2 regions of the Anaerofustis butyriciformans genome follow, and region 1 is predicted to be linked to the other one. Evidence: riboswitches for the same ligand, from Rfam matches in the RefSeq annotation. Region 1 holds a riboswitch; the other holds the start of a gene.
The links. A riboswitch is a leader RNA that binds a small molecule or an ion and turns the genes downstream of it on or off. The one in region 1 is predicted to bind lysine.
Positions count from the first base shown of each region.

Region 2: linked by a shared signal. The riboswitch ahead of V2W16_RS09780 (aspartate-semialdehyde dehydrogenase) and the one ahead of V2W16_RS02845 (Na+/H+ antiporter NhaC family protein) in region 1 are both predicted to bind lysine.

Region 1 covers NZ_JAYFFH010000001.1:571,749-587,170, reverse strand. The annotation lists gene V2W16_RS02885 (insulinase family protein) at 1-425, shown strand, start outside; gene V2W16_RS02880 (serine hydrolase) at 450-1,955, shown strand; gene V2W16_RS02875 (endonuclease MutS2) at 1,958-4,348, shown strand; gene recO (DNA repair protein RecO) at 4,507-5,268, shown strand; gene V2W16_RS02865 (glycine--tRNA ligase) at 5,300-6,688, shown strand; gene V2W16_RS02860 (hypothetical protein) at 6,853-7,359, shown strand; gene ppdK (pyruvate, phosphate dikinase) at 7,447-10,080, shown strand; gene V2W16_RS02850 (GNAT family N-acetyltransferase) at 10,131-10,625, shown strand; lysine riboswitch at 10,697-10,863, shown strand; gene V2W16_RS02845 (Na+/H+ antiporter NhaC family protein) at 10,963-12,573, shown strand; gene V2W16_RS02840 (glucosaminidase domain-containing protein) at 13,055-15,422, shown strand, end outside.
Region 2 covers NZ_JAYFFH010000008.1:27,264-42,685, reverse strand. The annotation lists gene nusB (transcription antitermination factor NusB) at 1-121, opposite strand, end outside; gene V2W16_RS09820 (Asp23/Gls24 family envelope stress response protein) at 145-513, opposite strand; gene V2W16_RS09815 (DUF6512 family protein) at 605-1,105, opposite strand; gene V2W16_RS09810 (ECF transporter S component) at 1,251-1,754, shown strand; gene V2W16_RS09805 (DUF1002 domain-containing protein) at 1,817-2,632, opposite strand; gene V2W16_RS09800 (O-acetyl-ADP-ribose deacetylase) at 2,792-3,307, opposite strand; gene V2W16_RS09795 (4Fe-4S dicluster domain-containing protein) at 3,288-4,802, opposite strand; gene V2W16_RS09790 (cell division topological specificity factor MinE) at 4,898-5,161, opposite strand; gene minD (septum site-determining protein MinD) at 5,170-5,961, opposite strand; lysine riboswitch at 6,241-6,415, shown strand; gene V2W16_RS09780 (aspartate-semialdehyde dehydrogenase) at 6,498-7,511, shown strand; gene dapA (4-hydroxy-tetrahydrodipicolinate synthase) at 7,513-8,394, shown strand; gene dapB (4-hydroxy-tetrahydrodipicolinate reductase) at 8,405-9,154, shown strand; gene dapD (2,3,4,5-tetrahydropyridine-2,6-dicarboxylate N-acetyltransferase) at 9,165-9,896, shown strand; gene rplL (50S ribosomal protein L7/L12) at 10,004-10,378, opposite strand; gene rplJ (50S ribosomal protein L10) at 10,426-10,947, opposite strand; ribosomal protein L10 leader region at 10,959-11,083, opposite strand; gene rplA (50S ribosomal protein L1) at 11,147-11,836, opposite strand; gene rplK (50S ribosomal protein L11) at 11,917-12,342, opposite strand; gene nusG (transcription termination/antitermination protein NusG) at 12,369-12,920, opposite strand; gene secE (preprotein translocase subunit SecE) at 12,933-13,172, opposite strand; gene rpmG (50S ribosomal protein L33) at 13,184-13,333, opposite strand; gene V2W16_RS09725 (cation diffusion facilitator family transporter) at 13,603-14,487, opposite strand; gene V2W16_RS09720 (alcohol dehydrogenase catalytic domain-containing protein) at 14,690-15,422, opposite strand, start outside.

The DNA.
Region 1 (15,422 bases):
GCGGTGCATATGGTTCATTTATTCAAATTGATAAATACGGAAATTTAGGTTTAGTTTCATATAGAGATCCAAATGTAAAAAGAACTTATGATGTATATCAAAATCTTTTTGAGTGTATAAGTAATCTAGATTTAACTGATGAAGATGTAAATAAACTTATAATCGGAACAATATCTGACATGGATGTTCCTTTAACGGTATATGGGAAAATAAGAGAATATGTTTCAAGAGTATATACATTGGATACTTATGAAGATATAAAGAGAAGAAGAAAAGAAGTATTAACAACTAAAAAAGAAGATTTAATTAAACATGCTAAAATGTTTGATGAAGTAATTAAAAATTCGGTTAAATGTGTTGCCGGAAATAAAGCAAAAATAGACGAGTGTAAAGATTTATTTGATAATGAAATAACATTGTTCTAGACTAAAATATTGAAAGGATGCAATATGCAAAATAAAAAGAGATTAAAAAGAGTTCTTTTAAGCTTTTTAATGACTTTTATATTAATATTTAATATAAATTCAAGTATAAATGCAGCAGCGCCTACTGTTAAAGAAGGTTCAAGCTTGGGACTGTATTTATATGAAGATTCAACCCAAAGTGAGCTTTATAATTATAATGGGAATAAAAAAATGTACCCAGCCAGCACTACCAAAATTATGACAGCGGCCGTTACTTTGGATTATGTAAAAAATTTAGATGAAGAAGTTACCGTAGGAAGCGAACTTGATTGGCTTCCTGCCGGTAGTTCTGTATCTGATTTAATAAAAGGTGAAGTCTTATCATATGAAGATTTGCTATACGGTTTAATGATTCCTTCCGGTAATGATGCAGCCATTGTTCTTGCATGTAATGTTGGAAATATTATAAATGGAGAAAAAACTACCAAGGAAAAAGCATATGATATTTTTGTTGATGCAATGAATAAAAAAGCAAAAGAACTTGGAATGAATGATACTCATTTTGCAAATCCTCATGGATTTCATGATAGCAATCATTATTCTACACCTCATGATATGGTATTAATTGCTGCCTATGCAGATAATTATGATTTTTATAATAGGGTTGTTAATTCTACATATTATGAAACAACTACTAATAAGACAACTCATAAATGGTCAGGTCATAACTATATTATAGTTAAGTCTAGCGATTATTTTTATAACCTTGCAAAAGGAGATAAAACCGGATATACATCGGAAGCTGGAAGATGCGTAATTGTTTCCAGTGAAAATGCACAAGGTGTTAAATACTATGCAGCAGTACTTCATGCATCTTCAACAAAAGAACAATTTACATATGCAAAAAATCTTTTAAAATATGGTAATACAGAAACAAAAAAATTATTAATTGAAGAAAAAGATAAAACTTTATATAAATATACTGTTCAAAATCTTGCTCTTGGAGAAACAGGAGAGCTGAAAGTTAAGGTTAACGACGATATTTATGTTTATACTAATAAAAGTTCAACTGAGGAAAATTTTAGAATAGAGTTTTCTCCAAATGAAGATTATTTAAAGAAAACAGCAGGAGAAGAATTAGAGCTTGTTAATTCAATACATGAAGATGACAATATAGGTAATATAAACGTTTATTTCAATAATAAACTTTTTAAAAGTGTTCCTGCATTTTCAAAAAGCGATGTAAATATGAGGTCGACATTTGATATATTTATTACCAATGCTCTTATATTTATAGCACTAGCCTGTCTTATTGTTATGGCTCTTGTTATTTCTTCAAAACACAGAACAAAAAAAAGAATAGAAAAGAGAAAAAAAACAAGAAGAAGAAGACTTCAAAATGAAATAAAAGCATATGGTTCACAAAGTGTAAGACCTAGGCCTGCTTATAATTCAGAGGGAAAAAAGATTAAAATCGTTAAAAAAAATAAACCTCAAAAAAGACGCCCAATTACAAAAAAAGTTTATAAAAAAGGGAAAAGAAGAAGATAAAAATGAATGATAAAACTTTTAAAGCTTTAGAATTTAATAAGATAATTTCATTAATAAGTGAACATGCTTATAGCGATAATGCAAAAGAAGAGGTATTAAGTTTGCTACCTACAGATAATATATATTTAATTTCTGATAAATTAAATGAACTTGATGAACTTATAAGATTTTCTCTTTCTTTTTCATCGCTTCCTATTTATGGTTATAAAGTAAATAAAGATATAATATCAAGAGCATCTAAAGACGGAATACTTATAAATGATGATTTTATAAATATTTCAAAAAGTATAAAATGTGCTTCTTTGGTAAAAAAACATATTTTATCTAATCTGTCACAAGAAGATGTTTTCCCTACATTAGAAGATTACGCAAATAATATTGAAGATTTATCTTATCTTCAAAAGGAAATTGACAGAGTAATAATAGATAGTGAAACCATAAGTGATAAAGCAAGCAGTACTCTTTATGATATAAGAAGAAACATAAAAAATACAAATAATAAAATAAGAGAAAAATTAAACAGTATTATAAATTCAAATAAGTATCAAAAATACTTAAGTGAAAATATTGTAACTATAAGATATTCAAGATATGTTGTTCCAGTAAAATCTGAATATAAAGGTGAGGTTAGAGGTATTGTTCATGATACATCTCAAAGTGGTGCAACATTATTTATTGAACCTGAGGCAATAGTAAATTTAAACAATAAATTAAAAGAACTTGAAATAAGTGAACAAAAAGAAATTGAAACTATTTTAAAAATTTTATCACTAAAGATAAAAGAGAATGCAAATAGTTTGAAATTTAACGAAAACATTCTCTTATATTTAGATGTTTTAAATGCAAAAGCAGATTTTTGTATAAAAAATGAATATAGTAAACCTGTTATAAGTGAAGATAACACTATTGATTTAAAAAAAGCAAGACATCCTCTTATAGATATTAATAAGGTTGTCCCTTCAAATATTGTTTTAAACAATGACTTTAAAGCTTTGATAATTACAGGTCCAAATACAGGGGGTAAGACTGTTACTTTAAAAACGGTTGGTTTATGTTCACTTTTAATGCAGTGCGGACTTTTTATTCCTGCAAATGAAAACAGCTGTTTGCCTGTGTTCGAAAATATTTTTGCCGATATAGGAGATAAGCAAAGTATTGCTCAAAGTTTAAGTACTTTCTCTTCTCATATGACAAATATAGTAGATATAGTTAATTCTTCAAATGATAAAACACTTGTATTAATAGATGAATTAGGAGCCGGTACAGACCCTGTAGAAGGTTCTGCTCTTGCGGTTGCAATTATAGACAGACTTAAGAATATCGGAGCAAAGGTTTTTGCGACAACTCATTATAGTGAAATAAAGGAATATGCTATAACTAAAAAGGATGTAATGAATGCAAGTGTTGAATTTGATGTTGAAACATTATCACCAACATATAAATTAATACTTGGTATACCAGGTAAATCAAATGCATTTGAAATTTCTAAAAAACTAGGACTTGACAGTGAAATAATTGAAAAAGCAAAGAAAAATATTAAAAAAGAAAATAGAGATATCGAAGAGCTCATAAGGGAACTTAATGATAAAACAGCTTTAGTTGAAAAAGAAAAAAATGAAGTAGAAAAATTGTTAGCTGAAAATGAAAAATTAAATGACGAGCTAACTAAGGAAAAAGAATATATAGAAAATAACAAATCAAAAATTATGCTTGATGCTTCCTTAAAAGCTAAAGATATTATTGCTGATGCAAAAAGAGAATCTAAAGAAATTATAAACAAATTAAATAAAATTAGCATTCCAAAAAATGTTAATGCAAATAATGATAAATATAAAAAAGATATAGATAAAATTAAAAACCAAATTAAAGAAAAAGAAGAACTTTTAAATTCTTATATTCCTTCTCATGAAATAAAGAAACAAGAGAATAAGCAAAGTAAAAAAGAAGATTTCAAAGTAGGGCAGGAAGTATATATAAAGAGTTTGGATCAATATGCGACAATACTTGGATTTGATAATAAAAATAATGTATTTATTCAGGCAGGTATAATAAAAACAAAGATTCCAATTTCTAAAATAGAGCCTTCAAAAAGAGAAAAAGAACAGTTACAAAAATCAGTAATTAAATATTCAAATACAAAAGCGAAAACTATAAAAACAAGTTTGGATTTAAGAGGAATGTATGCGGATGATGCTATTTTAAAAGTCGAAAAATATTTAGATGATGCATATTTAGCAAACTTAAAACTTGTTACAATAATTCATGGGAAAGGTACCGGGGTACTAAAAAAAGCCGTTAGTGAACTACTAAAAAATCATCCATATGTAAAAAAATACAGACTTGGTGATATAGGTGAAGGTGGAGATGGTGCTACTGTTGTAACATTAAAATAATATATATTACTTTTTATTAAAATTTTTTTCTTATATTTTAAATAATTTAACTAGAAATTTTAAACATGTTAAATTAATTTAATACTTATTGAAAATATAATATATTTATGTAATAAAATTGCATTAGATATTTGATAAATGATATTTTAGAGGGGTTTATGTTAAGAGAATATCATGGTATAGTTATAAAAAATATTAAATATTCGGATAATGACAGGATACTTACTGTATTTACAAAAGAAAGAGGAAAAATAAGTGTTATGGCAAAAAACGCTGCTTCAAAAAGAAGTAAAGTAATAGCCCAAACAAGCACATTTTCTTATAGTTATTTTGTATTATATCCGGGGAAAAATTTTTATACTTTAAAAAGTGCGGATTATATTAAAAGTTTTCCGGGAATACAAACCGACCTTGAGAGACTTTCTTTTGCAAGTTATATTTGTGAGCTTATTGATATATTTTATGAAGATAAAATGGAAGAAGAAATAACTTTTAATCTTTTATTTTATACTTTAGGTTTAATTCAAAAATGTAAAATAGAAAATATATCTTTTGTAGCACTTATGTTTATGTTAAAGCTGCTTGGTATTTCAGGGATTATTCCTGATTTTAAATATTGTAATTTATGCGGTGATGCAAAATGCAGTGAGTACTACCTTGATTTTGAAAGCAGTATTCTATCTTGCAAAAAATGTACAACAAAGTATTTTTCATCAAACAAATTAACTTTAAAGCAAATAAATTTAATTAATGAACTAACTTATATAAACTTAAAGGATATTAAAAATATTGATTTTACTAAGGTATCTTTAAAAGAATGTAACAATATAATTGTAATTTTGAATAATTATATAACTTATAATCTTCAAAAGAAAACAAATAGTTTTAAATTTTTATCAGATATGATAAAATTAAGTTAATATATGCAATAAATAAAAAATGGAGGAAAAAATGACAAGAAGGCTTAGTTTAAATGAAATAATAAGTATTACAAAAATGAGAGGAATAATATTCCCAGGTTCTGAAATTTATGAAGGACTTGCAAATAGTTTTGATTATGGTCCTGTTGGAACACTTATTTTAAATAATGTTAAAAATGCATGGTTTAAAAAATTTATTCAAGAATCACCTTACAATGTTGCGCTTGATAGTGCTATTTTGGTTAATCCAAAAGTTTGGGAAGCAAGTGGTCATCTTAAAAACTTTAATGATCCTTTAATGGATTGTAAAAACTGTAAATCACGTTTTAGAGCTGATAAATTAATTGAAGATGATTTGGAAAAGAAAGGTCTTGATGCAAATGCTGACGGATGGAGTAATGAAAAAATGGAAAATTATATTGAAGAAAACAATATAGTTTGTCCAAATTGCGGTAAACATGATTTTACAAAAATAAGACAATTCAACTTAATGTTTAAAACTTTCCAAGGTGTGACAGAAGATAGTGTAAATACAATTTATCTAAGACCGGAAACTTGTCAGGGGATTTTTATAAACTTTAAAAATGTTCAAAGATCAACAAGAAAAAAATTACCTTTTGGTATAGGACAAATTGGTAAATCTTTCAGAAATGAAATTACACCTGGTAACTTCATTTTTAGAACAAGAGAATTTGAACAAATGGAACTTGAATTTTTCTGTGAACCAAAAGATGAAATGAAATGGTTCGAATATTGGAGACAATATTGTTTTGATTTCTTAGTTTCTCTTGGAATTAATAAAGAAAACATTAGATTTAGAGATCATGCAAAAGAACAATTATCTCATTATTCAAATGCTACAACAGATATTGAATATGAATACCCATTCGGATGGGGAGAACTTTGGGGAATAGCAGACAGAACTGATTTCGATTTAAAATCACATGAAGAATTTTCTGGAAAAGATATGAAATATGTTGATCCTATAACAAATGAAAAATTCCATCCTTATTGTATAGAACCAAGTGTTGGAGCAGGTAGATTATTCTTTACACTTCTTTGTGATTGTTATGTAGAAGAAACTCTTGAAGATAACACAACAAGAAATGTATTTAAGTTACATCCTTATTTAGCTCCTTATAAAGTGGCAGTTCTTCCTTTAACAAAGAAATTATCTGAAAAAGCAACTGAAGTATATGCTGAACTTTCTAAACATTTTATGGTTGATTATGATGAAGCAGGTAATATTGGTAAGAGATATCGTAGACAAGATGAAATTGGTACTCCTTACTGTGTTACAATAGACTTTGATACATTGGAAGATGGTGCTGTTACTGTTAGAGACAGAGATTCAATGGAACAAGAAAGAATAAAAATTGAAGATTTAGTTAAATATATTAGTGAAAAAGTTATGTTTTAATATAACATAAAACAACAATAGTTACACTTGTCATATTAGTTGAAAAATATGGCAAGTGTAATTTTTTTTATAGGGTATTTTTATTGTAATTGTTTAAAAAATATAGTAAAATAATATTAATAATTAATGTAAAAGTTTAAATTATATATTTAGAGGAGAAAAGTATGTCATTAAAAGATATTATCAACATGCATAACAGAGAAAAAGAAGAAAAAAAACAGTTAAGGCTTAGAAAGAAAATAGAAAAGAAAAAAACTATTGAGCCTATGACTAGAGAACAAATAGAGGAAAAAGGGGATATACTTGAACTTTTTAAAGAAAAAATAGATTACAGAGCAAGATGTTTGGAGCAAAAACGTATCGTTGATGCAAACATTACCAATAAAGATATTATGACTATTATCGATATTATGTTGGAAGATTTTGATAAGTATAAAGAGTTTTTACTTGAACAATGTAAAAACGGAAGTTATGAACTTAAATATTCAGCAAGTGTTATTTGTCTTAGAACAGGTTTTAACACAAACGAAGCTTTGGAAAATTTAAGATATTTTGCAAGACATAAAAAACAAAATGGTGTTATTGCATATGAAGCAAGAGAAATCTTAAAAAGATTTCATGAAAAAAGACTTCCGGCCTATGAGGGATTTGAAGTTCAATATAAAAATTAGTTAATATGCTGTTTTACAGCTTATTATAAATATTACAGTTTTTTACTGTGTAATGTCATAAACATTTATTGAGGAGGATGGTTAAAAATGTGTGCTAAAAAATTTGTTTATGCCTTTAAAGAAGGAAATGCAAGCCAAAGAGATTTACTTGGTGGTAAAGGAGCAAACTTGGCAGAAATGACAAGTATAGGTTTACCAGTACCACAAGGTATTACAATTACAACAGAGGCTTGTATAGATTATTACAAAACAGGTTGTGAAATTGACAAAGAAATTGTCAATCAGATTTATGAAAAATTAGCTGAACTTGAACAAATAACAGGAAAACAGTTTGGCGGGGTTGAAAATCCATTGTTGGTTTCAGTTCGTTCTGGAGCAAAGATATCAATGCCTGGAATGCTTGATACAATATTAAACTTAGGTTTAAACGACAGAACAGTTGAAGCTTTAGCAAGGAAAACAGGAAACGAAAGATTTGCATATGATAGTTATAGACGTTTTATACAAATGTTTTGTGATGTTGCACTTGGAATGAATAGAAATTTATTCGAAGATATTCTTACAACAAGGAAAAAACAACAAGGTTATAAATATGATACCGAACTTACAACTTTTGATTTAAAACAAGTTGTAAAACAATACAAAGAATTATTCTTAGATCAAAAAGGATATGAATTCCCAGATGATCCAAAAGAACAATTAATGGCTGCTGTTGAAGCTATTTTTAAATCATGGAATAATCCAAGAGCTATTGCTTATAGAAAATTAAATGATATACCAAATCGTATTGGTACTGCTGTAAACGTTCAATCAATGGTTTACGGTAATATGGGTCAAACATCAGGAACAGGTGTTGCATTTACGAGAAACCCTGCAACAGGTGAAAATAAAATTTTCGGTGAATTTTTGATGAACGCTCAAGGTGAAGACGTTGTTGCTGGTATTAGAACACCTCAACATATTGATACTTTAAAAGATGTAATGCCTTCAGTTTACGAAGAATTTATAAATGCATGTAAACTTTTGGAAAATCATTACAAAGATATGCAAGATATTGAATTTACAATTGAAGAAGGTAAATTATACTTACTTCAAACACGTTCAGGAAAGAGAACTGCTCAAGCTTCATTAAAAGTTGCAGTAGATATGGTTGAAGAAGGTTTGATTACAAAAGAAGAAGCTATCTTAAGACTTGAGCCTTCTACATTAAATCAATTATTACATAAAGGATTTGATGCTGATGAGTTAGCAAAAGCAATTCCTTTGACAAAAGGTCTTCCTGCTTCTCCTGGTGCTGGATGCGGTAAAATTTACTTCTCAGCAGAAGACGCTGTTGAAGCAAAAGAAAGAGGCGAAGAGGTACTACTTGTTAGAAAAGAAACTTCTCCTGAAGACATTGAAGGAATGAACTCTGCAAATGGTATTTTAACTGCTACAGGAGGTATGACATCTCATGCTGCAGTTGTTGCCAGAGGTATGGGTAAATGTTGTGTAGCCGGTTGTGAAGCTGCCCATGTTAACGAAGAAGAAAAATATGTTGAAATAGGCGGTAAGATATTCTATGAAGGATATTACTTATCAATAAACGGTTCAACAGGTAATGTATACGAAGGAAAAATTAAGACTGTAGATGCTGTTTTATCAGATGACTTTAATAAAGTAATGGAATGGGCTGATGAAATAAGAAGACTTAAGATAAGAACAAATGCAGATACAGTAAAAGATGCAACTGTTGCTGCTAATTATGGTGCAGAAGGTATCGGATTATGTAGAACAGAGCATATGTTCTTTGAAGCTGATAGAATTTTTGCTTTTAGAAAAATGATCTGTGCTAAAACATTAATTCAAAGAGAAGAAGCTTTAGCTGAAATTTTACCAATGCAAAAGAATGATTTCAAAGGATTATTCAAAGCAATGGGCGGAAAACCAGTTGTTATCAGACTTCTTGACCCACCACTACATGAATTCCTTCCTAAAGAAGATGAAGATATCAAGCAACTTGCAAAAGATATGGGATTAACATTTGAAGAATTGAAAGCAAGAGTAAATGAACTTCATGAACTAAACCCAATGCTTGGTCATAGAGGTTGTAGACTTGCTGTTACTTATCCTGAAATTGCAAATATGCAAACAAGAGCTATTATAATGGCTGCAATTGAAGCAAAACAAGAAGATAATTTAGATATTACTCCTGAAATAATGGTGCCTTTAGCAGGTAGTTATTTAGAACTTAAATATGTAATTGACAGAATAAGAGAAACTGTAAATGATATATTTAAAGAAACAGGAATTAAAATTGATTACAAAGTTGGTACTATGATTGAAATACCAAGAGCTGCTTTAACTTCTGATCAACTTGCAAAAGTTGCTGAATTCTATTCATTTGGTACAAATGACTTAACACAAATGACATATGGATTTAGTAGAGATGATGCCGGAGTTTATATTAAAGAATATATTGAAAAAGGTATTTTCCCTAAAGATCCATTTGCAACAATTGATACTGAAGGTGTTGGTCAACTTGTTGATATGGCAGTTAAAAAAGGTAGATCAGTTAATCCTGAGCTTCACTGCGGTGTTTGTGGTGAACAAGGTGGGGATCCTGCAAGTATAGAATTCTTTGATAGTGTAGGACTTGACTATGTATCATGTTCTCCATTTAGAGTTCCTATTGCAAGACTAGCGGCTGCTCAAGCAAGAATAAAAAATTCTAAAAAATAAATATTAAAAAAAGGCACTTATAAAAGTGCCTTTTTTTGAAGGTTAAATATATGAATAAAGACTATAAGATAAGAAAAATAAAAAGTAATGAAGTATCTTTTTTGAAAGATTTTACTTATTATGCAATTTATGTTGGAAATAATATTACAATTTCAAAAGATATTTTAAAAGATCCAAATATTAAAATATATTATGAGAATTTCAAATTAAATAAAGATATTTGTTATGTATGTGAACATAAAGGAAAAATTATTGCTATGATTTGGAGCATATTGTTTGATGATAATATACATGGATATGGATATGTTTCGAAAGAGATTCCTGAATTATGTATGTCTGTAGAAAAAAGTTACAGAAATAAAGGTATTGGAGAAAATTTATTAAAAATATTTTTACTAAATTTAAGACCAATGTATAATAATGTATCTTTATCTGTAAGTAAAGATAATTATGCAAAGGATTTATATTTAAAATATGGGTTTGAAATTTATAAGGAAAACAAAGATGACTATATAATGTTAAGTGGGAAAAAGAAAATTTTTTGATAAATTTATTATATATAAAATATAACTTGACAATATTATGTAAAAATGTTAAAAAAGAAAGGTAAATATATAAAAATGATAGAGGTGCGGTGTTCATCAGTACTTTATATTGTATTTTGGGATTTATATAAAGGAAAGGGGATACTGCCGAAGAGTATAAATTACCCAAATAATTTATATTCTGGTATATTATATAATATGTAATATACTGTCACGATTGTGGAGCGCTATCTATAGTAAATTTATTTTGCCATGAATGCGTCCTAAAGTGATGTCATTTAAGGCTTTTTTATTTGTATTTATTTACATAATTTAAATAAAATTGAAGGGGTGTACTATGAAAATTTCAAAGAAGAAATTAATGACGGGTATTGCTAGCTTTATGCTTATTTTAATGTTAGTATTCCCAATCTTAGGTGCAGAAACAACTGAAGCAGCTAAACCAGCTATGTATGCAACTTTCTGGTCTTTAGTTCCTCCAATTATTGCTATTGTTCTTGCACTTATTACAAAAGAAGTTTACAGTTCATTATTTATAGGTATTGTTTTTGGCGGTATTTTTTATGCTGCAGGTAGTTTTGAAGGAACTGTAACTCATGTATTAAATGATGGTATTATTGCTGTTCTTTCAGACAGTTACAATGTAGGTATTTTAATTTTCCTTGTTGTTCTTGGAGGAATGGTTGCCTTAATGAATAAAGCAGGCGGTTCTGCTGCTTTTGGTAACTGGGCAAGTAAAAAAATAAAAACACGTGCAGGTGCTCAACTAGCAACGATTTTATTAGGTGTATTAATTTTTATAGATGATTATTTTAATTGTTTGACTGTTGGTAGCGTTATGAGACCAATAACAGATAAACATAAAGTATCAAGAGCAAAGCTTGCTTATCTTATAGATGCTACGGCAGCTCCTGTTTGTATTATTGCTCCTATATCTTCATGGGCTGCTGCTGTGACTGGATTTGTTCCGGGGGAAGATGGGTTTTCTGTATTTATTCAGGCAATTCCTTTTAACTTTTATGCATTTTTGACAATTACAATGATGATTTCTTTGGTTTTACTCAAATTTGATTATGGTCCTATGAAAAAACATGAGGAAAATGCATCAAAAGGAGATTTGCATTCTATTTTAAATTCGGGGTTTGTTGAAGAAGAATATAGTGATGTAAATGAAAAGGGCAAAGTAATAGATTTGGTTATTCCTATAATTTCTCTTATAATATGTTGTATTATTGGAATGGTTTATACTGGCGGTTTGTTTTCCGGAGCAGGATTTATAGAAGCCTTTTCAAACAGTGATGCATCTGTGGGATTATCTATAGGTAGTATATTTGCTTTGTTTATAACTGTTATTTTATATGTTGCAAGAAAAGTTTTGAAATTCAATGAATGTATGGATTGTATTCCAGAAGGGTTTAAAGCTATGGTTCCTGCTATTTTGATTTTGACTTTTGCTTGGACATTGAAAGCTATGACAGATAGTTTGGGAGCTGCTGAATTTGTTGGAGGTATGATGCAAAATAACGCAGCTTCTTTAATGAACTTTTTGCCGGCAATCATATTTTTGGTTGGATGTTTTTTATCTTTTGCAACGGGTACATCTTGGGGAACGTTTGGTATACTTATTCCGATAGTAGTTTCTGTATTTGCTAATTCAAATCCTCAACTAATGATCGTATCAATTTCTGCATGTATGGCCGGTGCTGTATGTGGAGACCATTGTTCTCCTATTTCCGACACGACAATTATGTCTTCAGCCGGTGCAAGATGTGATCATGTCAATCATGTATCGACTCAGCTTCCTTATGCTATGACTGTAGCAGCCGTATCCTTTGTAACATACATTATTGCAGGTTTTGTTCAAACAGCATGGGTATCACTTCCTATTGGTATAGTACTAATGGTAGCTGTTTTATATGCTATAAAGAATATAACTAAAAATAAATAATAAAAATATTTCAAATACAATAAAAAGCATCATTTAATGATGCTTTTTTTTATTTAAAAATAATTATATGTTTGAAATATATATAAGCTTATATGATATTTCAGATAGTAAGATAGGGTAGGTGATAGTATACATATATTAATATTTAACGAATAGTAAGTTTTAATGAAATAAAAATTTTACAGAATATAAAGTTATATATCTTTTAAAATGACTAAAAAGTAAGGAGGTTTTTGCATTATTTTTATATATAACAAATATTTTATATAAAAATAATGTTACAAACAATATATAAAAATGTAATAACTATATTTACGATTGTGTTTGTATGTAATATATGTACAATATATAGTATATAGTTATTTTTTTATGTGAAATTTGTGTGTATTATGTAACTTTTAATTGAAAAAAAATGGAAAAAATGATATATTTATTGTAGATTATTGTCTAAAGAGGATTAAGCTTTAAGGGGGGTACGACCGTGACAAAAATAAGAAAAAATTTAGGAACTTTTATTTTAACAATTTTATGTTTATTAATGGTTTTTAGTTTTCAAAATTTCGGTGTTGTAAATGCTGCTTCGGGATTAGAAGACGAAAACCAAACAAAACTTGATCAGGCTACTGGTGTAGACACTGATGGGGATGTTTTTAATGTAGAAGACGACGATAGTGGAAAAGTTGAAAGTAACGGAGTTTCAACTTTTAGTGCAAGAAGTTCTTCTGTAAAAATTGTAAACTTTAGAACAAAAGGTAATGCAGTAACTAATTATACAGAAGTTTCAACTGGCGTTTCCGGATATACTAATGGTGCTTATGGTGCAGATGCGGCTTATTTAGGAACAAGTAACGGAAAAGTTAAATTCATGCTTTCAGGTGTTGTTGGTTGGGTAGATGCCGATGATGTACAAGTTATTGATTTTTCTAGTGCAAAATCTTCAAGTTGTTATAAAGTATCAGGTGGAAGACTTATTCATTATATTACATGTGATATGACTACACCTGGACATGCTACATCTTTGGATAATGGCAAAGCTCCATCATATTTGAAGAGCGGAACGACTTATTATAGTTATGATGGACATTATTTCTATACAAGTTATAGTACTATGCTTAATGATTATACTAAAGGTGTACGTACAAATTCTGTAAATAAAAGTAATCCATACTATAATTATTTTCAATACCTTCCTTTAAGAAGTGAAACATCATATAGTTCAAGTTCATTAAATACATTATTAAATGTAAGAATAAGTGATTATACATCATCTTCTTCAAAGATGAAAAATACTGCAAGTACATTCTTAAAATATCAAAATACATATGGTGTAAATGCTCTTTTATCTATTGGTGTAGCCGGTAATGAAAGTGCATGGGGAACAAGTACAATTTGTAAAGAAAAAAATAACTTATTTGGTTTAAATGCCGTTGATAGTTCTCCTGGAACAAGTGCTAATACATATGCAAGTATTGATGAATGTATAAAACAATTTACTGAATCTTATATGTCAAAAGGTTATCTTAATCCAAATGACTGGAGAATGAAAGGTGGATTTTTAGGTAATAAAGGAAGCGGTATTAACGTGAGCTATGCTTCTGACCCATATTGGGGTGAAAAAGCTGCAAATATGGCATATTCTTTAGATAAAAATGGTGGAAGAAAAGACGAAGGAAAATATACGATTGGTATAAAAGATACAATTAATACAGTTCATAATAGTGTTAATGTAAGAAACAGTGCAAGCACATCAGGTAAAGTATTATATAATACTGATACATATTCAAATTATGCTGTTTTAATTTTAAATTCAAAAGCTACAAATTCATTCTACAAAATTCAAAGTGAACCTGCGTTAAATTCAGGTAGAACAGCAATAAGCAGTAGTGGTAAATATGATTTTGATAATATGTATGCTTATATTTCTTCTGATTATGTTACTATTGTAAATAATGGAAGCGCGACTGTAAGTAAAACATTGTCATCAATTTCAATTTCAACTGCACCAAAGAAAACAACATACACAGCTGGAGAAACTTTTGATGCAACAGGAATGGTTGTAAAGGCAAAATTCAGTGATGGAAGTACAAGTGATGTTACAAAAAATGTAAAATATTCAACATCTGCTTTAAAAACAGGAACAACAAGCATAACAATTAGCTATACATATGACGGAGTTACAAAAAATGTTACTCAAAAAATAACAGTAAAAGACCCTGTAACTGTAAGTAAAGTTGCTATTAATCCAACAACTATTGATTTAGAGCAAGGAAGTAGTAAAACTTTTGGTGTTTCTGTAACAGGAACTGGAAGTCCTGCTCAAACAGTAAAATGGAGTATAAGCGGACAAAAAAGCTCTGATACAAAAATAAGTTCTACAGGTTTATTAAAAATTGCTTCAGATGAAACAGCTAAAACAATAACAGTTAAAGCCGTTTCAACTCTTGATTCTACAAAGAGTGCTACTGCAACAGTTAATGTTGTTGTGAAAGAAGATAATGATAATAGTGAAGTTACTAATCCTGATAAAGATGACAACACTTCTCAAGGCGGTGGTGATTCTGGTTCATCTGTGACTGATCCTGACAATGGAGATCAATCAGGTGATGGCGGAGATGTTACAAAACCTGAAGAAGGTGATAATCAAGGAAATACAGACGGTTCATCTAATAACGGTAATGAAGATAATAAAGTTGAAGTTATAGAACAACAACTTGAAGATAAAGATACAGGTATCTTTGTTGATGGTGTTTTACCTACTGATACAGAGTTATTAGTTGAAGAAATTAACGAACAAGATAGTCATTATGATCAATTAACTGCAGGAGTAGAAAATAATACAATTTTAGGTG
Region 2 (15,422 bases), on a different contig from region 1:
CTTGAGTTCCTTTTAAACCATTATCTATAATCATTTGTTCATATCTTTCATTAAAATCATCATGGAAACTCATTTGAAAAATAATTTTATATACTAAATCTCTTGCTACGTCTCTTTTCAAAATTTAACCCCTTTAAAATATATTTAACATTCTAATCCTTCAATATATATATTAACTTGAATTACATTGTATCCTGTCATAGATTCAACAGATTGTTTAACTTTTTTCTTAACTTCATCTGTTAAATCAGGTATTATTGCTCCGTATTTTATAATTAAAGAAATATCAATAATAATTTTATTACCACTTATTATTGTTTTTACACCTTTTCCAACATTCTTTTTACCAAATATTTCTCCAATATCTATACCGCCATATAGACCGCTTATACCATCAACTTCTCTTGTAACAAGTCCTACTATTGAAGTTATCACATTATCACTTATATTTAACTCATCACCTTGTTCTAAGGTTTCTCTTAAAGTAATGTTTTCATCAATAATTTTGCTCATAATTGTACCTCCTTTTCGAGAAATAAACATATACATATTAGTAACTCAATTATAACATTATTTTATTTTATTTCAAATAATTAATGAAAATTTAAATATCCATAAAAATTGGTGTATTCAGAGGATTATATGAAAAATAAACAAGTATTATTCCAAGTAAAATAATGCTCATTATACTTATTAATTTTACTTTAACTTTATCATTTTGTTCATCAAGCAAAATTTTATAACTAAAACTTTGACTTATACCTACACAAATCAAAACTAAAATAAAATAAAAAATAGTATTCATTACACCAAACATATTTTTAAAAGTATAAAAAAACATTGGAATACTAAAAACAAGAATATATGTACTTATTGCTTTTGCAAGAAAAAAATTATCATTATACTGAATTTTACAAATCATTTCTATAATCATAAAAAACATATAAGAAAAATATACAACTTTCATTTGCTCCAACATACTATTATTTCCTGCACATATAAATTTAAAGAAATCAAACTCAGTAAGAAAATATAAATTTGATAATAAAAAAACAAATAAAGTAATAAAAATAATTCCAAATCGTTCAACTTTTATAAGTTTCATAACATTACCTCCCTTTTATACAAATAATATATAAAAAGATACATAAAAATAATGTCGTTTTAAAATAGAAATAAAACTTTATTATTGAAAATTTAATAATGTAGTATTAAAATAAAAACAACTTAGATCTGACAGGAGGGAAAATATGACTAACAAAAAAACATTAAATATTGTTCTTACTGGAGTAATGGCAGCGTTTATATATATTGCAACATATATAAATATAAGACTCCCAATTTCATTTACAGACGGCGGACTTATACATTTAGGAGGAGCAGTTCTTGTTATTGCAACTTTTCTTCTTATGCCTGTTGAAGCAGGACTTGCGGGAGCAATAGGTATGGGGCTTTTCGATTTATTAAGTCCTTATGCAGTATGGGCACCATTTACTTTCGTAATAAGACTTGTTCAAGGAATCGTTGTTTCTAAAATATTATTAAAAGGTGGAATTTCTAAAACAGTATTTGCAATGATAGCTTTTACCATAATAGGAATGGTCGGATATTATATGGCTGAAGCTTTTATTTATGGCAACTGGATTGCACCAATGGCGTCAATGCCAGGAGAATTTATTTCTGATATGGTAGCCGTTGTAATTGGCGTTCCTGTAGCAAAAATATTAATGAAATATAAAATAAGTTACAAATAAAAAAAGCACATATAATGTGCTTTTTTTATTTACATAATTATATAATATTAACTTTTATATTTTTAGTTAAATAATCCTTTAAAGAAATTTACTATTTTATCCCAAATACCAAGATCAGCAAATTGATTTGAAATATTTTTAAGTTCATCCATTACTCCGCTAAAATCAACATTTTCTAAACTTCTAACTAAATCAAGAAGTTGATCTAATTGTTCATCTGTAAGAGAAATGTTCATTCCGTCAGCAATATTTTTTATTTCTTCTTTTACTTGCTCATCATCCATATTTTTAAAATCATCTATAGATAATTTTAATTCATTTACAAGCTGAGAAGCATCTTCACTTCCAATATCATCAGATAATTCCCCTGTAGTAACAAGTTCTTCAGTAGCAGCTTCTTTTGCTTCTTCTGAAACTGTTTCGCCACTCATTTGTTCATATGCTTTATAAACTCCTGTTAATGCTGCAGTACCTGAAACTTCAAATGGCGCTGCAATAACAATTTTTGCATCTTTAATACCAACAGTTAAAAGTGCATTTTGATATATGTCTTCTGTTAGCCAGTTTATATTATGAAGTTCAATATCTAAACCAGCACCTTCATTTTGTGTTTCAATATAAATAGAAGATATACTGTTTGAACCTATTCTTGATGGATCAACATCCTCAAGATATTGTTTTTCATCATCATGAGTTACAGTAACTTCATCTACACTTCCTTCACTAACGCCAAAGTAATCATAAACTGTTTTTCTTTGGCTCTCATTTAAATCTCCTCCGATAGCAACCATCTGTTTACCAGATTCTATCGCGAAAACATTTGATAATGGTACCATTATCATCATAATTGATAAAACAATACTTAATATTTTTTTCATATTCTACTCCATTAAATTTTATTTCGATTTCAACATGATACCACAAGTTTCATGTTATTACCATGTTTTTAATAAAATTATAATAATTAAAATAATATAAAACTACTAAAATATTTTGGATGTAAAATATTTATTTTAAGTAAAAATTTAATTACCAGCTTATCTAGTATATTTCTCTAATGCATTTTTATAATACTCATAGGTATTATTATCAAAACAAACCATTATAACTTCTTCAATTGAATTGTTTTTCTTAAGAAAATTCAATATAGTCTTTATGGCAATGTCACTTGCTTCTTTTAATGGATAAGAATAAACACCAGTACTTATTGAAGGGAAAGCGATTGTCTTTATTTTATTTTCAACTGCAACTTTAAGAGAATTTTCATAAGCATTTTTAAGAAGTTCGCTTTCGTTGTTATTTCCTCCCCTATAAATTGGCCCAACAGTATGAATAACATATTTCGAAGGAAGATTATATCCTTTTGTTATCTTTGCCTCTCCTGTTCTACATCCATTAAGAGTCATACATTCTTCTAAAAGCTCCCTTCCTGCAGCTCTATGAATTGCACCGTCAACACCTCCCCCTCCAAGAAGAGAGGTGTTGGCAGCATTTACTATTGCGTCTGTTGTTTCTTTTGTAATATCCCCTATTTTAATGTTCAACTTTGACATTTTCTTCTCCGATTTCTTTAATATATTCATTTTCATATGCTTCTTTGGATTTGGCTTCATTTTCAAAAGATTTTATTCCTTTTTCTGCTTTTGTTTGAGATATCAAAGTACCCATTCCTCCAACACAACCTCCTGGACATCCCATTCCTTCAAGTAAATATCCGTCTCTCTTACCCATTTTCGCAAGAGTTAAAATCTTTTTACAACCGTTAAGTCCATCAGCTCTATCATTTGGCACTTCAAGTTCAGGATCAAATTTCTTAATTGCTCCTATAATAGCTTTGCTTACACCACCTGAATATCCATAACCTCTACCTGCTGCTGTTGCATCTTCCATATGTTCACCTTTTAAGTCACTTACTCTTATTCCTTTTGCTTCAAACATTCCATACACTTCTTCAAATGTTAATACATAATCTACATCGCTCTTTACGCTTCTTCTGTTAGCTTCCAATTTCTTTGCACTACAAGGTCCAATAAATACAATCTTTGAATCTGGATGCTTTTCTTTTATTATTCTTGCACATGCAACCATAGGTGTAAGAGCAGGTGAAACATAAGGAGCAATATCAGGATAATCTCTTTTTGCCATAACTGCCCATGAAGGACAACATGAAGTTGCAAGGAAAGGTTCTTTACCTGTTTTAACTTTTTCAATAAAATGCTTTGCTTCCGCAACAGCCCCCATATCAGCACCAAGAGCTACTTCAACAACATCATAAAAGCCTAGTTTAATTAGTGCTTCTTTTATTTTTTCGGGACTTGCATCACTTCCAAACTGTCCAACAAAAGCAGGAGCAATTTCTGCTATAACTTTTTTATTGTTTTGAATTGATTTTATTGTTTGATAAATCTCTGATTTATCACTTACTACACCAAAAGGACATGAAACAATACATTGCCCGCAAGAAACACATTTATCATAATCTATTTTTGCGTGACCTTCATTATCGCTTATATAAGCATTTACTCCACAAGCTGCTTTACAAGGTCTATCATATTTTACAATGGCATTATAAGGGCAGGCGGAAACACATTTACCACATCTAATACATTTATCTTTATTAATAACACTTTTACCATTTTCAAAATATATTGCATCAACAGGACAAACTTCACTACAAGGATGAGCATAACAGCCTCTACAATTATTTGTTACAAAAACTGTATTTTCTTCACACTTCATACAAGCATCAGTTACAACATTTACAAGAGGAAGATTTAATACGTTCTTTTCATTTTTTATATTCTCAATATCTTTTTCTTTATTATATGGATTACTTTCTGTTGTAGCATCAAGCCCAAAAGCAAGTCTTAATCTTTCCAAGATTAATAACGTTTCTCTATTTTTATCAGTTATTTTGTTATCTTCTTCCATGACAATTTTTTTTGCTAAATTTTCTAAATCAATATCTAAATTTTCATATGCTACTTTTGCAACTTCTTTAAAAACTTTTCTTCTAATATCAACGATAGGGGTAAATATTTCTTTCATTACATTTCTCCTTTTTTTCTTATTATAATTTATTTTTAACATTTATTACAAAATTAATAGAAAAAAATAAAAAAAAGAGATGAAATACATCTCTTTTAATTTTTAATAACCATAAGCGAAACCAGAACATTTTCTTCTTTTTTTTCTTTACCAAGTTTCATTTTTGTAAGATAAGTTTTGCTTCTTCTTTCATCTACCATAAAATATTCATTTACAACGCAAAGAACTTCTTTTTTTACCATTTCCAATTTGTCATTTGTTATATTCGTTCTTTCTTTCATTAGAATGTTTTGAAGTCTTTCTTTTGCTATATCTTTACTTTTATTTTCATCTGTTTTATACCTAAAAAAATCAAACATATCTCCTCCTAAAATCCAAGACTATGAACAAGCCTTTTTACCAAATTTTCTTTCTTTACAATATTTCTTATTGGTATTTCTTCCCCTGTTATTCTTCTTGCTATATCCATATACGCTTGTCCTGTTATTAAATCTTCTTTTCCCGCAACCGGCTCACCTCTATTTGAAGAAATAACAATTTCTTTTTCATCAGGAACAATTCCAATAAGTTCTATACCTAAAATATCCAAAATGTCATTTGTATCCATCATCTGACCTTTTTTCATCATATCTTCTTTTGCTCTATTAATTATTAATTTTGTATTTTCTATTCCATTTACATCAAGAAGGGATATTATTCTATCAGCATCTCTAACTGCAGAAACTTCGGGAGTGGTTACAACTATTGCATCTTTTGCACCGGCAACCGCATTTTGAAAACCTTGCTCTATTCCTGCAGGAGAATCAACTATTATGTAATCAAAAGTATTTTCAAGTTCTTTACAAATTTTTCTCATTTGAGTTGGTCTTATTGCAGTTTTATCCTTTGTTTGCGAAGCCGGAAGCAAGTATAATCCATCATAACGTTTATCTTTAATAAGCGCCTGTTTTAATCTACATCTGTTTTCAATTACATCAATAATAGTATAAACAATCCTGTTTTCAAGCCCCAATATTACATCTAAGTTTCTAAGTCCTATATCAGCATCTATAACAACAGTCTTTTTCCCCAGCTTACTTAAGGATACACCAATATTTGCAGTAGATGTAGTCTTTCCGACTCCTCCTTTTCCCGATGTAATAACCAAAGTTTTTCCCATTTTTATGTTCTTCCTCTTTTCGCTTTTTTTATAAATAATATCAATCTTATTTAAAATTTTTTGTCTTTATTTGTTAGTAAAATAAAAAAATCAATGTAACAAAAAATAATTATGAAAATATTATGAAAAAAGCAAATAAATTATATTTAAAACATTATTCAAAAAAAGATTTAATAAATTTAATTTTCAAATATAAAACTACATCAAAACTATAATAAAAGGCTTGCAATAAAACACATTTATTACTATAATAAAAACAATAGAATTTATATATCATAGTGTTAAAATAGAGGTGCAAATTTTATCAGTAATTTATTGGATATAGGTAAATATAAGTGAAAATAAATGAAAGGGAAATTTGCCGAGAATTGGCACTTTTTACCGGGTGTCTTTTCGGGCTTAATGTTAAGAGCATTAAGACTGTCATCGAGTTTGATGGAGTGCTATTCACTAATACTGATTTATTTACGTATTATGAGTCGCATTGTCGACTTTTATTTTTTATAACACTATAAAAAATATTTAGGAGGATTTTTATGGGAAAATACAATGTAGCTGTTGTTGGTGCAACAGGTGTTGTAGGACAAAAAATGATTGAAGTACTTGAAGAAAGCAAAATTGATGTTAATAACTTTTACCCTATGGCATCAATAAGATCAGCAGGAAAAAAAGTTAAATTTAACGGAAATGAATATACTGTTGAAGAATTAACAGAACATTCTTTTGACAAAGATATCGACTTTGCATTATTTTCAGCAGGCGGAGGAACAAGTTTAAAATATGCACCTATCGCAGCAAAAAACGGAGTTGTTGTAATTGATAACTCTTCAGCATGGAGAATGGATGATGAAGTACCTTTGGTTGTACCTGAAGTAAATCCAAAAGATGCTTTAAAAAACAAAGGGATAATCGCAAATCCAAACTGCTCAACTATCCAAGCAATGGTAGTTTTAAAACCTCTTCATGATGCGTATAAAATAAAAAGAGTAATTTATTCTACATATCAAGCAGTTGCAGGTTCTGGACTAAAAGGAATAAAAGATCTTGAAGAAGGAGTTAAAGGCGGTAAAAATGAATTTTACCCTGTTCAAATCGCATATAACTGTCTTCCTCATATTGATGAATTTACAGAAAACGGATATACAAAAGAAGAACTTAAAATGGTTAATGAAACACATAAAATTCTTGGTGACTACGATGTAAAAGTTACTGCAACAACAGTAAGAGTACCTGTTTTTGTAGGTCATAGCGAAAGCATCAACCTTGAATTTGAAAAACCTTTTGACCTTGAAGAGGCAAGAGAATTATTAAGAAAAGCTCCTGGCGTAATAGTAAAAGACGATATTTCAGTTCCAGAATACCCTACTGTACTTGATGCAGCAGGCGGAGATGAAGTTTACGTTGGAAGAATAAGAAGAGACTTTTCTGTTGAAAGCGGAATGAACTTATGGTGTGTAGGTGATAACATAAGAAAAGGTGCTGCATCTAATACAGTTCAAATCGCTGAATATTTAATTAAAGAAGATTTCTTTGGAAAGGAAAATAATTAATATGTCTATTTTTAAAGGTGTAAGTACTGCTTTAGTTACTCCATTTGATGAAAATAATAAAGTAAACTATAACGTACTTGAAGAACTTATTAACTCACAAATAGAAAATGGGATTAACGGTCTTGTAATTTGTGGCACAACAGGAGAATCTCCAACAGTTACCGATGAAGAAAAAGATCAAATTTTCAAAGTTTCAAATGAAGTTATAAACGGTAGAGTTCCTTTTATTGCAGGAACAGGAACAAACAATACAGAACATGTTCTTCATTTAACAGAAATGGCAGCAAAAAGAGGTGCTGATGCGGTTTTAATCAATAACCCTTATTACAATAAATCAAGTGATGAAGGAATTTATAAAAGTTATGAATATATAAGTGACAGAGTAGATGTACCTATTATTGTTTATAACGTTCCATCAAGAACAGGTAAAAATATATCTGCATCACTTGCTATTGAACTTACTAAAATAAAAAACGTAAAAGGTTTTAAAGAAGCAAGTGGAGACTTATCTCAAGTTGCAAGAATAATGAAAGATTTACCTGAAGATGTAGAATTATATTCAGGAAATGACGACCAAATCATGCCTGTTTTATCTCTTGGAGGAGATGGTGTAATTTCAACATGTTCAAACATTATTCCTAAAGAATGTGTAGCATTAACAGATGCATTCTTTAATGGAGATATAAAAACAGCAATTCAAAAACAACTTGATATCTTACCAATGTGCGATGCACTATTCTGTGAATGTAATCCAATCCCTGTAAAAACTGCCATGAAAATAATGGGACTTAATACAGGTGATATGAGACTTCCTTTAACAGAGCTAACAGGAAGTAAAAGAGATTTATTAGAAAAAACATTGAAAGAATATTCTTTAATCTAAGAGGCTAAATATGATAAAAGTTATGATAAGCGGCTTTAACGGAGCCATGGGACAAAATGTAAAAAACATAGTCGAAGGATATGAAGATATGCAAATCGTATGCGGATTTGATAAAAACATAAAAGGAAATGAAGAATATCCTATATATGATTCCTTTGATAAAATAAAAGAAGATATAGATATTGTAATAGATTTCTCTCATTTTAGTCTTGTTGACAGTTTAATAGACTTTTGTGTAAAAAACAATATTGCACTTGTATGTGCTACAACAGGTCTTGATGAAGATACAAACAAACATTTAGATGAAGCAAGCAAAACTATACCTGTATTTAAAACAGGAAACTTCTCTTATGGCATAAGTGTTGTAAGCAAAATGCTTGAACTTGGCGCTAAACTTCTTTGTGAAGATTTTGATACTGAAATAATAGAAAAACATCACAACAGAAAAGTAGATGCTCCAAGTGGAACAGCTTATATGCTTGCAGATGTAATAAAAGAAAATTCAAATAAAGAACTTGAATACAAATTTTCAAGATATGGTAAAGATGTTAAAAGAGAAAAAAGCGATCTTACAATACATGCTGTAAGAGGTGGTACTATTGTAGGAGAACATGAAGTAATCTTCGCAGGAGAAGATGAAATAATAGAAGTAAAACATACAGCATTATCAAGAAAAGTATTTGCAGTGGGAGCAGTTAAAGCAGGCAGATACATATATGATAAAGGAAATGGATATTTCCAAATGAATGATATAATTTAAGGAGAAAATAATGGATAACGCTAAATTAAAAGAACAATTTGACTTAACAAACCCTTATGAAATCGCTAAATACATTAAGGCTGCACAAAAAAGTACACCTATAAAACTTTATGTTAAAGGTGATTTAGTAGAAAATATGCTTGAAGGACTTGAATATTACGGAACACAAGGTTCTTATATTGTATTTGGAGAAAAAGAAGAAGTATTTGACTTTATTGACAGCAACAAAGATAGAATAACAAGCTATAGAATGGAATATGATAGAAGAAATTCAGCTATTCCTATGATGGATACAAATGAAGTTGAAGCAAGAATTGAACCAGGTGCAAACATCAGAGAAGGTGTACAAATTGGTAAAAATGCCGTTATAATGATGGGTGCTACAATAAACATCGGAGCTGTTATCGGCGAAGAATCTATGATTGATATGAATGCAGTTCTTGGTGCAAGAGCAACAGTAGGTAAAAGAAGCCACATTGGTGCTGGAGCAGTTCTAGCAGGAGTTTTAGAACCACCATCAGCAACACCTGTTATCGTTGGAGATGATTGTATGATAGGCGGAAACGTTGTAGTTTTAGAAGGTGTTAAAATTGGAAACGGAAGTGTCGTTGCAGCAGGAAGTGTTGTAACAGAAGATGTTCCTGAAGGCGTTGTAGTTGCAGGTGCACCTGCTAAAATCGTAAAACAAAAAGACGATAAAACAGAAGAAAAAACAGAACTTCTTGATGATCTTAGAGGTTAATAACTTAAAAATATAAGACGGATTTAATTCCGTCTTTTTTATTATCATCAGTTATATAAAACAAAAAAAGACCACATAATTGTGGTCTTTTAAAATTATAATCTAAACTATTTAAGTTCGATTTGTCCGCCAACTTCTTCGATTTTAGCTTTGATTTCTTCAGCTTCTTCTTTGCTAGCGCCTTCTTTGATAGCTTTTGGAGCGTTATCAACGATTTCTTTAGCTTCTTTAAGTCCTAAACCTGTTACTTCTCTAACAGCTTTAACAACTTTAAGTTTAGAATCACCAGCAGCTGTTAAGATTACATCAAATTCTGTTTGTTCTGCAGCACCACCAGCAGCACCAGCATCACCAGCAACTACTACTTGTGCAGCAGCAGCACTTACACCAAATTCTTCTTCTAAAGCACTAACTAATTCAGATAGTTCTAAAACTGACATAGATTTTACTTCTTCAATAATTTTATCAAATTTTTCACTCATTTTAATTTTCTCCTATTTATTTTTCTTATTTCTTTAGCTAGACAAAACTAAGCGCTTGCTTGTTCGTCTTCTTCCATTTTTTCTTTGATAGCATTGATAACACATGCAAAGTTTGAAATTGGAGCTTGTAAGCTTCCAAGCATTTTTGCAAGTAATGCTTCTCTTGATGGTAATGTTGCGATTTTTTGTAATTCTTCTAATTTAGCTACACTACCTTCGATCACACCGCCTTTAATTGTTAAGCATTCTAAAGCATTGTCTTTAGCAAATTCGCTAACAACTTTTGCTGGTGCAACAACATCTTCGTCACAAAAAGCAACTGCTGTACTTCCTTTTAATACGTCAACAAGTTCATCATATCCACATTCTTTTGCAGCAAATCTAAGGAATGTATTTTTGTAAATTTTGTAATCTACGTTTAATTCTCTTGCTTTTGCTCTGAATGCAGTATCTTGTTCAACATTAATACCTTTATAATCTACTAAAACGAAAGCTTCTGCATTTTTCATTTTTTCAACTATTTCGGCAACAATGGCTTTTTTGCTTTCTAAAATAGCTTCTGATGACACGACATTTCCTCCTATTCATAAAAAATACTCTTTCCGCAAGTTAAGAAAGAGTATTTGATAACTCCACTTCTTAACCTCGGCAGGATTGTTACGGATTATATCCCCCTGCTGTCTGCGGTATATATTAAAAGGTTAAAACCCTTTAATTATCGTGAATAATTAATATTCAATTTTTAGCTAATATATTATACTATATTAATTAGAATTTTGCAACAGAAAGTTTTACTCCAGGAGACATTGTGCTTGATAAAGTAACACTTCTGAAATATTGTCCTTTTGCTGCAGCAGGTTTTGCTTTCTTGATAGCATCGATTAAAACATTGAAGTTTTCTTCGATTTGTTCTTCACCAAAGCTTGCTTTACCAATAGCAACGTGAATAATGTTTGATTTATCAAGTCTGTATTCAACTTTACCTGCTTTAATTTCATTTACAGCTTTATCAACATCAAATGTAACAGTTCCAGATTTTGGGTTAGGCATTAAACCTTTAGGTCCAAGAACTCTACCTAATCTACCAACAACACCCATCATATCAGGTGTAGCTACAACTGCATCAAATTCGAACCAGCCTTCTTTTTGAATTTTGTCCAAATATTCTTCTGCTCCAACATAATCAGCACCAGCAGCTTTAGCAGCTTCAGCTTTTTCACCTTTAGCAAATACTAAAACTCTAACTGTTTTTCCTGTTCCGTGAGGAAGAACAATAGCACCACGAACTTGTTGGTCAGCATGTCTTGAGTCAACACCAAGTTTAACATGAAGTTCAATTGTTTCATCAAATTTAGCTGTTGCCATTTTTTTAACTAATGCTACAGCTTCATTTACATCATATAATTTACCTTGTTCAATCATTTCTTTTTTTGCAAGATAATTTTTACCTTTTTTCATTAATATATATCCTCCTGTGTGGTTACAATTTAAATACTTATTTACCTCTCCCACATATATACGAGATAAATAACCAGTTATTATTCTTCTACAGTAATACCCATACTTCTTGCTGTACCTTCGATCATGCTCATAGCAGTATCGATATTAGCAGCATTTAAGTCAGGCATTTTCATTTCAGCAATTTCTTTAATTTGATCTTTAGTAATTTTACCTACTTTGTTTTTGTTAGGTTCTCCACTACCTTTTTGTAGGTTGATAGCTCTTTTAATTAATACTGGAGCTGGTGGAGTTTTTGTAATAAATGTATATGAACGGTCTTGATATACACTGATTACAACCGGAATTATAAGACCGGCTTGTGATTCTGTTTTTGCGTTAAATGCTTTACAAAAGTCCATGATATTTACACCATGTTGACCAAGTGCAGGACCAACTGGTGGTGCTGGTGTAGCTTTTCCAGCAGGAATTTGTAATTTTATCATTCCAACAATTTTCTTTGCCATTTTTTATTCTCCTACTTTTCTTTCAATTAAAATTTTCTTACTTGTTCAAAATCCAATTCAACAGGTGTTTCTCTGCCAAACATAGATATATTAACTTTTAATTTTGCTTTATCGATATTTACTTCTTCGATAATACCGGTATAATTTTCAAAAGGTCCGGATAAAACTTCAATTTCATCTCCAACCTTAAGGTCTGTCGTCACTGTTTCTTTTTCAATTATGCCAAGATTTCTAAGTTCTTCTTCCGTTAAAGGTACTGGTTTTGACGCTGGTCCAACAAATCCTGTTACACCTCTGGTATTTCTTACGATATACCAAGCATCATCAGTCATGTACATTTTTACCAAAACATATCCGGGAAATACTTTCTTTTCAACAACTTTTCTTTCTCCGTTTTTTGTTTCTTCAACTTTATGCATAGGCACTACAACTTCTTCAATAACATCAGACATATTCCTACGAATAACTGCGGCTTCGATATTTTCTTTAACCTTGTTTTCGTATCCTGAATAAGTATGTGCTACATACCAAAGTGCTTTAGTGCTATCACTTTCAATTTGTTTAACATTTTCACTCATAATTTTTACCTACTACAAAAGACCTCTTAATAATCCTAAAACAGTATCTAAACCCCAAATAAATATTGTAAGTATTCCGCAAATAACAATTACAACAATTGTTTGCTTTATAAGTTCATCTTTAGTTGGCCATGTAACTTTTTTTAGTTCTACACTAACCCCTCTAAAAAATTCAGAGATACCTTTTATCCATCTTAAAAGAAAAAATTCTTTTTTCTTTGTGGCTTTAGCATTTTTCTTACTGTTTGCCATAACCATACTCCTTATTTTGTTTCCTTATGATTAGTATGTTTCTTGCAAAATCTACAATACTTTTTAAGTTCTAATCTCTCTTTTGGATTGTCTTTATTTTTCATTGTATTATAGTTTCTTTGTTTACACTCTTCACATGCAAGTGTTACTTTTACTCTCATTATTTACAACCTCCGCTGTATTACTTGGTGAAGCTTTATATCTACAGGACTTAATATAAAACTTCGATACAAATCACTCTCTATAATGGAGTCCACATCATTATCAAGAATAAATTTGCAACATTAAAAAAAGGCTTTTTTGCCTTTAGCAATCATAAGTATACCATAATAAGAAGAAAAATCAAGAGAAATAAAGGTTTTTTTTACTTTTTTTATACATAAATGAACAAAAAACTTTTGTAATTAAAAAATTACAAAAGTTAAAAATTTTAATTTATAAAAATAGGATCAACATGCACCATACAATGCTTTACTCCCTCAAATTCTTTTTCAATTGCTTCATGAACATTCATTGCTATTGCATGCCCGTCATATACTGATAACTTTCCGTCTACATAAATTATAATATCAACATATTTTTTACTTCCGAAAAGTCTCGTTTTTATATCCTTTATTGAATAAACCCCATCAATATTTTTTATAACTTCAACCATATCCTTAACAATATCTTCATCACAAGACTTATCTACCACTTTATCTACACAATCCTTACCTATTTCATAAGCAGCTTGAAAAATCATTAAACAAATTAAAATACATGCAATAGGGTCAAGTATTGTAAACCCTAACCTTGCTCCCAAAATACCGACAAAACTACCTATTGAGGATAAAGCATCAGACCTATGATGCCAAGCATCTGCTTTAAGTGCAGTAGAGCCTGTTTTTTCTCCTGCTCGCATTGTAACTCTAAACATCATTTCTTTTACAACCACAGATAAAACTGCTATATATAAAGCTATGCTTGAAGGAACGGCTATTGTACTGTGATTAATAATTTTTATTATTCCGTCATACCCAATACCAAAACCTATGACTGCTAGAAATGCCGATAAATACATCCCAACCACACATTCTATTCTTTCGTGTCCATATCTATGTTCAGTGTCTGATTCTTTACTTGAGGCATTTATCCCAATCATAACAGCAACAGTACTAAACACATCAGAAAGAGAGTGTATACCGTCAGAAATAAGGGCAGATGATTTCCCAAAGAATCCAACTGCAACCTTGATTATAGATAAAAATATATTTACTATCATACTCCAAAGAGATACCTTCATTGCAAGTTGCTTATCCGTTAAATTGTTTTTCATGATGATAACCTCCAAATAAAAAATATATCCATGAAACCCACAGATATATCAAACTGTTGCATAAAGCCCGGCACTACGCCTGTTAAATAGGATATTAATTTATTAGTCGAATTTTACTACATATTTTATTATATGTCAATATTACTTTTTTTGTAATAAAAAAAGATTGTCCGAAAACAATCTTTTTTATTTTTAATTAATTTTATTCATTAAAAGGTTTCAAAACTACTTTTATTGCTTCCCCTGTTTTAATTGCTTTAATACCTTCTTTAATATCTTTTAAAGGCATAATATGAGTTACAAATTGTGTAGCATCAATTTTCTTATTAACGATTAATTCAACAGCTTTTGCAAATACTTCTGGAGCATAAGCAAATCCGCCTACTACATTAAGTTCTTTATAATGAATTAAGTTACTGTCGAAAAGAACTTTACAATTATCTTTTGGAAGACCTCCAAATAGAACTACAGTACCTCTTGGTTTAACAAGATGAGTTGCTTGTTCTTGAGCAGATCCAACAGGGCATGCAACGATAACAACATCAGCTCCGTGACCGTCTGTTTCTCTCATTACGCAATCTTCCAAAGTTTCTTTATTTGGATTATTAAATACATCCGTAGTTTTAAATCTATGAGCCATTTCAAGTCTTGATTCATTTGGTTCAGAAATAATTACTTTTCTTGCTCCTCTTGCTTTTGCAATAGCACTATGTAGATTTCCAAGAGGACCGGCGCCCATAATTACAACATCGTCCCCTTCTTTTACTCTTGCAAATTCTTGTACAGAATAAACACTTGATGTTGTTTCTGCAAGAGGAATTAAATCAACATTAAAATCACTAGGTATTTTAACTATTGTATCATCAGTACAACATTCTTCTGGTAAAGCTGTATATTGTGCATATCCTCCAGGTAAATTTGTACCAAGTGTTATT